DNA from 2 places in the Streptomyces sp. NPDC054834 genome. Region 1 is predicted to be linked to the other one. Evidence: riboswitches for the same ligand, from Rfam matches in the RefSeq annotation. Region 1 holds a riboswitch; the other holds the start of a gene.

Region 1 (3,710 bases):
TCGCCGGGCGCGGCCTCGGGGGCGCCGCACTCGCCCTGGGCCTGCGGGTCGCTGCCGAGCAGGGTGCGCAGGAGCGGGTGGGCGCAGAACAGGCCGTCGCGGACGCCGATGCCGTACTCGGCGGAGAGGGCGGCGGCGAAGTGCGAGCTGTTCCAGCCCTCGACGACGAAGGAGATGACGCCGACGCGCGGGGCGTCGTCGCCGAAGAGGGAGAGGACCCGGACCTCGGGGACCTCGGCGAGGCCCGCGCGGACCTTCCCGATCAGGTACTCCTCCCGGGCGACCAGGGTGTCGAAGCCCGCCTCGGTGAGCGCCTTGCAGGCCGAGGCGATGGAGTAGGCGCCGATGACGTTCGGGGAGCCGGCCTCGTGGCGGGCGGCGCTGTCGTGCCACTCCACGTCCACTCCCCCGTCCGTGCGCCGGCTGACCTTGCGGCTGGCGCCGCCGCCCGCGAGGTACGGCTCGGCCGCGCGCAGCCAGTCCGCGCGGCCGGCCAGCACACCGGAGCCGAACGGGGCGTACAGCTTGTGCCCGGAGAAGGCGACCCAGTCGACGTCGAGGTCCCGGACGGACACCGGGTGGTGCGGGGCCAGCTGGGCGGCGTCCAGGACGATCCGGGCGCCGTGCGCGTGGGCGGCGGCGGCCAGCTCGCGGACCGGCCACAGCTCGCCGGTGACGTTCGAGGCGCCGGTGACGCACACCAGGGCCGGCCCGTACCCCCCTTCAATCGACACAGTGCGGTCGGCGAGGGCCCGCTCCAGCGTCTCGACGGCCTGCCGCGGGGTGCGCGGGGCGTTGAGGTAGGTGACCCGCGCGTCCTGCCAGGGCAGCAGCGAGGCGTGGTGCTCGGTCTCGAAGACGAAGACCTGGCAGTCGGCGGGGAGCGCGCGGGCGAGCAGGTTGAGGGAGTCCGTGGTGGACCGGGTGAAGACCACCTGGTCGTTCTCCCGGCAGTCGAGGAACTCGGCGACGGTCTTCCGGGCGTTCTCGAAGAGGTCGGTGGACAGCTGGGAGAGGTAACCGGCGCCCCGGTGCACGCTGCCGTAGTACGGGGCGTACGCGGCCACGTCGTCCCAGACCCGCTGGAGCGCGGGGGCGCTGGCCGCGTAGTCGAGCGCGGCGTAGGTGACCTCGCCGCCGGTGACGAGCGGCACGGTGACGTCCCGGCCCAGAACGGGCAGCGGGGCGCAGACGGACTGGTCGGCGGCAAGGGTGGAGACGGACATGGGTGTACTCCCGTGAAAGCAGGCGGAAATCGCCGACGCGAGCGAACGGGTGCTCGAGCGCCGACAGGGTGAAGGGGGTGTGCGGAGGCGGGGCTCGACGCCCCTAGGGCCGGCGGCCCTAGCGCATTCGCTTGCTCACGGAAGGCTCCCTCGACGACCAGGACCCCTGGTTTGCGAGGGGTCCGCGCTTGCCGCAGACCTCGCTGCCTGCGGCCTGGTCTTCACCCGGGGCACCCCGCCACGGACGGAGGGTTGCCGGACAGTCGGCCGGGGCCGAATGACTGTCACTCATGACCTGGAATGGAACGTACGCGAGCCGATCACCGGCCCGCAACTCGTGTCCGGATCCCGGGACGCCGCCCACGCGTCGGGGTCACCGGACGAAGTGGTGCCGATGCGAGCGCCGGGACCAGCGCACGCCGAACAGCACCAGGTCGACGGCCAGGACCACCACACCGATGATCAGGAGGTAGAACAACCCGTTCGCCGCCACGCCGATGAGTCCCAGCACGAGCGCCACGATGATCAGGAACAGGAAGAGCGCCATGGGTGACCACATCCTCCGACCGGGCCGGTCAGCCGCGCGCGAGACGGCGCCCGCGTTCGGCACCGGCCTCGTAGGGCCTGTCGTAGTGTTCGAAGATCTCGTGTTCCCGTTCGGCCGGCAGGACGTCGTCCATGCCGATCGACGGCGACTTCTTCACCTGCCCGCGGGGATGGGCCACCCGCACGTAACCGGGTCCGAGGGTCGCCTCGTCGAGAGGGACGAAGACGAGCCGGTGGCGTGTCGGCACCCCGGTGCGGACGGTGACCATGGCGGGCGTGTCGTCGGTGGTGTCCACGTAGACCGCTTCGAGGGCTCCGATCTTGCGGCCCCTGGGATCGATCACGTCGCGGTTGCGCCACTCGCGGATATCGGCTGAGTGGATCATGCCTCGCTCCTCGCGGCCCGCCCTCCCGGACACCGCAGGGGGAAGCGGAGCGGCCGCGGGAGAGCTACCACGTCTTCACTGTACTCCCGCGGCCGCTCGGGTCACGCGTTGCTCGCGGCCACCCAGCGGTCCAGGGTCCGTCTGGCCGAGCCGGTGTCGATCGACTCGGCCGCCTTGCGCATCCCGGCGCGGAGCTGCTCGGCCAGCGGCTCCTCCGTCGGGTCCAGGGCCACCAGGGCCGCCGCCGAGTTCAGCAGGACGGCGTCCCGTACGGGGCCCGTCTCCCCGTCGAGGAGCTTCAGGGCGACCTCGGCGTTGTACGACGGGTCACCGCCGCGCAGGGCCTCCACCGGCACCAGCTCGATGCCGACGTCGCGCGGGTCGAAGCGCTCCTCGGCGACCTTGCCGTCGCGCACGACCCAGACGTGGGACGTGGACGTCGTGGTCAGCTCGTCGAGGCCGTCGTCGCCGCGGAAGACCAGGGAGGAGTTGCCGCGTTCGGCCAGGACACCCGCGATCATCGGCGCCAGACGGGGGTCCGCGACGCCGACCGCCTGGGCCTTCACCTTCGCCGGGTTGGTCAGCGGCCCGAGGGCGTTGAAGACCGTCCGAATGCCCAGCTGGCCGCGGGCGGCGGCCACATGACGCAGCGCCGGGTGGAACTTCACCGCGAAGCAGAAGGTGATGCCCGCCTCCTCCGCCACCTCGGCCACCCGCTGTGGCGTCAGGTCCAGATTGACGCCCAGCTTCTCCAGGACGTCCGACGAGCCCGACGCCGAGGAGGCCGCCCGGTTGCCGTGCTTGACGACCTTCGCGCCCGTGCCGGCCACCACGAGCGCCGACATCGTGGAGATGTTCACCGTCTTCGCGCCGTCGCCGCCCGTGCCCACGATGTCGACCGTGCGGCCCGACACCTCGATCACATTGGCGTGCTCGTACATCGCCCGGACCACACCGGTGATCTCCTCGACGGTCTCGCCCTTGGCGCGCAGCGCCACCACGAAGCCGGCGATCTGCGCGTCGGTGGCCTCGCCGCGCATGATCTGGTCCATCGCCCAGGCCGTCGCGTCGGCGCTCTGGTCACGGCCGTACAGCAGGGCGTTCAGCACCTCGGGCCAGGAACGGCCCGCCGCGGTGTCGCCTCCAGCGGGGGTCACAGCGCTCATCAGCCGCTCCTGGTCGTCGTAGAAGAGTGTGTCGTCGTAGAAGAAGAGTGTGCTGCCACCCTATCCAGCCCGGGGCACGGCGAAGGGCCCCGTCCGAACACCGGACGGGGCCCTTCGCGCGTGGCGTGGCGTGCGCAGCGATCAGTGGTGGCCGTGGCCGCTCGTGATCTCCTTGTACTCCTCGACAGTCGGCTTCGGGATCTGGTTGTCGTCGCCGTAGTAGGCGTCGCTGAGCTTGGCGCGCAGCTTCTCGGAGCCCTTGATCTTCCGCTCGACGCCGTTCTCGTCGACCGTCGGGCCGATCTCGGCCGGCTTGTACTGGTTGTGGGCCGTGAGGGTGTGCAGCTGCTCCTGGCTGAGCGGCTCGTGGACCTCGATGAACTCAC
Region 2 (3,710 bases), on a different contig from region 1:
CCGGGCTGCTCCGAGATCACCACGATCGAGTAGGTACTAGAGCTTCCGTTGCGCTCGACACGGGCGTACGAGGAGGCGACGGTGTCTTCGAGGGGCACGGGGTTCTCTTTCTCCTTGTCGGGCGTCGTCTGGCGGGGTGGACGGATGGGGGCGGCGTTCCTCTTCCGCACCTGCAGATAGGGCAGGACACGCTTGCGCAGAGGGTCGGCCGAGGCAGGCCTTCCACGCGGCCAGCGGCCCCCGCAGTCGGGGCAGGCGTACAGCGACGGCTCGGGGTGCACCTCGTGGACGACGACGTGCAAGACCCGGCTGGTCACGGGATGGCGACGGGGCTCAGGCGAGGCGCCTGCACCCGGCGGTAGTTCGGTCTCGAGTGATGCGGCGCAGTGCGGGCATCGCGAGGGCGGAGCCACGGCGGCACTCCTCAGGTCTGTGTGGTGGCCCCTCGGCCGATGCCGTGGAGGCGTGTGCTTGCCGCCGACGATCGTCAAGGCGGTCGGATCTGGTTCCGATACGGTCCGCAAGCCGCGGGCGACCAGCCAGGTTGACGGTCGAAGGCAGACGCGAGGCCCAGTCCGACGGTAACCGGGGCCGCAGAATCGTTCAGGAGGCCGGTCGGGCGCCGCCCTAAGCGAAGGGGACGACGCCCGTGGCGTGCTTTGTCCGGAATCAGCGCGGCCGCTCTCGCGTCAGAGAGGGTGGCCGTGTCACCCGAACGGTCGGTGACGGCGCTGGGGGTCAGTCCTGCTGGGACCGCCTGGTTGCCTGCCAGCCGCGTGTCGGTGCTTCTTCGGCTTCGAAGCAGGAAAGCAGCCTCCATGTCGTTTCCGACCAGGCGAACACCGCGTCCTGGCCGAACTGCCGACCCAGTGCGCACGCTTCCTGGTCGCTCAGGCCGACAATCGCTGCGCTCTCCTCGGCGTGTCGACCTTCCACGTCACCGCCTACAGCAGGCCACCAACGAAGTCCCCGTCGGCGCAGCTGCCCGAGCAGTTCTAGGTGGGCACGGTCGTTCTCCAGCCGGGATGCGCGGCGGCCACCAGGGTTGTGCGCCGTGACGACGTGGATGCTCTCCCCATGCGGGGCAGGAAACGAGCCGACCGTGACCGCTCGCGGTGCCGGTGCCACTCGGACCGTGCCTTCGGGCAACTCGACGTCCACCACGGCCTGCTGGTAATGAGCCCACTGCGGCGTTTCGGCCATCGACATGTGAGCAGACATGAGGTCTCCCTCCCAGAGGGACCCCCTTACCCGCTGGGCAGGGAGATCCGCGCTTACCCCCACGGGACCGTGAAGGCCTGGTCTTCCCTGGAAGGCACCTTGCGCGGTGGGCGAGGTTGCCAGCCGACGGTCGTCCAGGGGCGCGATCGGCTTCGTGACCGGAACGGATGTTGACACAAGAACGGGTTGCGAGTCCAGTACGAGAAGGCATTGCCACACCTCAACCGGAACACTGGCCTGCTCGCGATCGCGAGCTCCATGACAAGCCGTGGCCTGGGCGTACGACAGAGTCCGAGAACACTCCTCCGAAGAGGCGGGAGACCGGCAGCCCCAACGGCTTCAAGTAGCCCCGCCCTTCCGGTCCGGGGTCGCCCAGCAGAGACCGAGGTGCTCAACACATCGCCCTGATAACACGGGTTATCAGAGCGTCACGTCCGTCTCCTCGCATTCTTCCTTCACCTTGGGTTCCGCAGCAGCCTCGCCGTCGGCCGAAAACGAATGGACGGGCTCGCCAGCGGCTGCCGCCTACCGCCTACCGCCCCAGGCCGGCTCGTCCGACTGGGACGAACTGGGGCAGCGAAGGCAACCGCCGGACCTGAGGAGGGACCGCTTGGACAACAACGGTGAGCAGGAGTTGACCGTCTACTACCGCCACTTGGCTGCAATGCTCGGGCGCAGCGACGATGAGAACTTCGAGGCTCTGATGGACCAAGCCGATCACGTCACTCGAAGAAGTTACGAGACCACGCTCCAGGATCATCAGCAGACCTTCCGCCTCCTCTGGCGACACCTGGAGCGCAGCGGCTATCTGCGACGGATCCACCGCGAGGCCCGCGCCCGCCTCACCGCCGGCGACGTGTCCCCCGCCGAGGCAGCCCGCTTGGAGTTGTTCCTGACCGTCTACGCGGGAGTCCGCGCCACCTCCACCCGCAACGCCTGAGCCACCGGGAGGCGCGTCGACACCCCGACGGATCTTCTCAGCGGTCATGGGCAACGGCAGCTACCGCCGCCGCAACGAAGCCGGCAGCGCGTCTCGACGGAGGCGCGATGCGCCGCAGACACGGACGGCAGCCGACCTCCACGTCCCGAAGGGCGATGCTTGAGGTGCGCATCGCATCCCGCACCGCGCCCCTTTCAATGCCGGGACCGCATCAATGATCTTCACGAGTTCATCACAAACTCCCCACGCGACACACACATTCGTCTCCGAATCCACTAACTTGACCATCACTCACCCCAGCCGCCCGCCGCTTCCCGCGCGCGTGGCTGTGGGTGACATCCGCTTGAAATTGGGGGCATCCGATATGACGTACGACGAGGACTCGTCGGGCCCGCGGTCGGCGCACCGCCTTCTTCATTCCGTCGGAGAAGAGCCCGTGCTGCACCGTTCGGCCGTGCACCGTTCCAGTGCCGGGGAAGCGGACCGGCTGCCCGATCCGGAAGAGCATGCGAAGGCCCCTGTCGCCGTCGTCGGGCTCGGCTACGTGGGACTGCCCACCGCGCTCGCCCTGCTCGCCGCGGGCAACGAAGTCATCGGTCTTGACGTCAGCGACGCGCGTCTGGAGGCCATACGCAGCCGCGACGTGGACCTGCTGCCCATCGATCACCAGCGTCTCAGTCGCCATCTGGACGACGCCCGTTTCACCCTCACCTCGGATCCCGGCCAGCTCGCCCGAGCCCGCACGGTCATGATCTGCGTGCCCACGCCCGTGGACCGGCACCTGGTACCGGACCTGACCGCCATGGCGGGGGCTTGCGCGACCGCTGTCGCCCACGCCGTTCCCGGCCAGCTGCTGATGCTCACGTCCACCACATACGTGGGCACGACGCGAGACCTGCTGATCAAGCCGCTCACCGAACGGGGCCTGGAGGTGGGCAGCGAGGTCTTCGTGGCCTTCTCTCCCGAACGCATCGACCCCGGCAACGCCCGGCACACCCAGGACACGACCCCCCGGGTCGTCGGCGGCGCCGGAACCCACTCGACCTCGCTCGCGGCGGCGGTACTGCGCCGCACCGCACCGACCGTGCATGCCCTGCCGTCGCCCGAGGACGCCGAGATGACCAAGCTGTGGGAGAACACGTTCCGCGCCGTCAACATCGCCCTGGCCAACGAGTTCGCGGACAACTGCCACGCTCTCGACCTCGATCCCGCGCCTATCATCGCCGCTGCCGCGACCAAGCCCTACGGTTTCATGCCGTTCTACCCGGGCCCGGGCGTAGGTGGTCACTGCATCCCGTGCGACCCGCACTACCTCCTGTGGCAGCTGCGAGCCCGACGGATCTCCTCGCCACTCATCGACACCGCCATGAATTCCATCGCCACCCGTCCCGGTCAGGTGGTGCGTCGAGCTCGGGAGGTATTGGCCGACCGCGGACTGAGCCTGTCCGGTGCCAAGGTGCTGATGGTGGGCGTGGCCTACAAGGCTGGTGTTGCGGACCTGCGTGAGTCGCCGGCCCTGGAAATCACGGAACAGCTTGCCGCCGCCGGC

The links. A riboswitch is a leader RNA that binds a small molecule or an ion and turns the genes downstream of it on or off. The one in region 1 is predicted to bind S-adenosylmethionine.
Region 2: it holds a riboswitch for S-adenosylmethionine, as region 1 does, so the genes downstream of both, ACWGJM_RS32285 (DUF3293 domain-containing protein) here and ACWGJM_RS31725 (aminotransferase class V-fold PLP-dependent enzyme) in region 1, are expected to answer to the same signal.

What each region holds. Positions count from the first base shown of each region.
Region 1 covers NZ_JBSGZV010000029.1:60,755-64,464, reverse strand. Annotated here, with positions in the region: gene ACWGJM_RS31725 (aminotransferase class V-fold PLP-dependent enzyme) at 1-1,226, opposite strand, end outside; SAM riboswitch class IV at 1,406-1,522, opposite strand; gene ACWGJM_RS31720 (hypothetical protein) at 1,600-1,773, opposite strand; gene ACWGJM_RS31715 (PRC-barrel domain-containing protein) at 1,802-2,158, opposite strand; gene trpD (anthranilate phosphoribosyltransferase) at 2,260-3,324, opposite strand; gene qcrB (cytochrome bc1 complex cytochrome b subunit) at 3,466-3,710, opposite strand, start outside.
Region 2 covers NZ_JBSGZV010000030.1:77,771-81,480, reverse strand. Annotated here, with positions in the region: gene ACWGJM_RS32290 (hypothetical protein) at 1-317, opposite strand, end outside; gene ACWGJM_RS32285 (DUF3293 domain-containing protein) at 739-1,221, opposite strand; SAM riboswitch class IV at 1,266-1,381, opposite strand; gene ACWGJM_RS32280 (hypothetical protein) at 1,832-2,161, shown strand; gene ACWGJM_RS32275 (nucleotide sugar dehydrogenase) at 2,376-3,710, shown strand, end outside.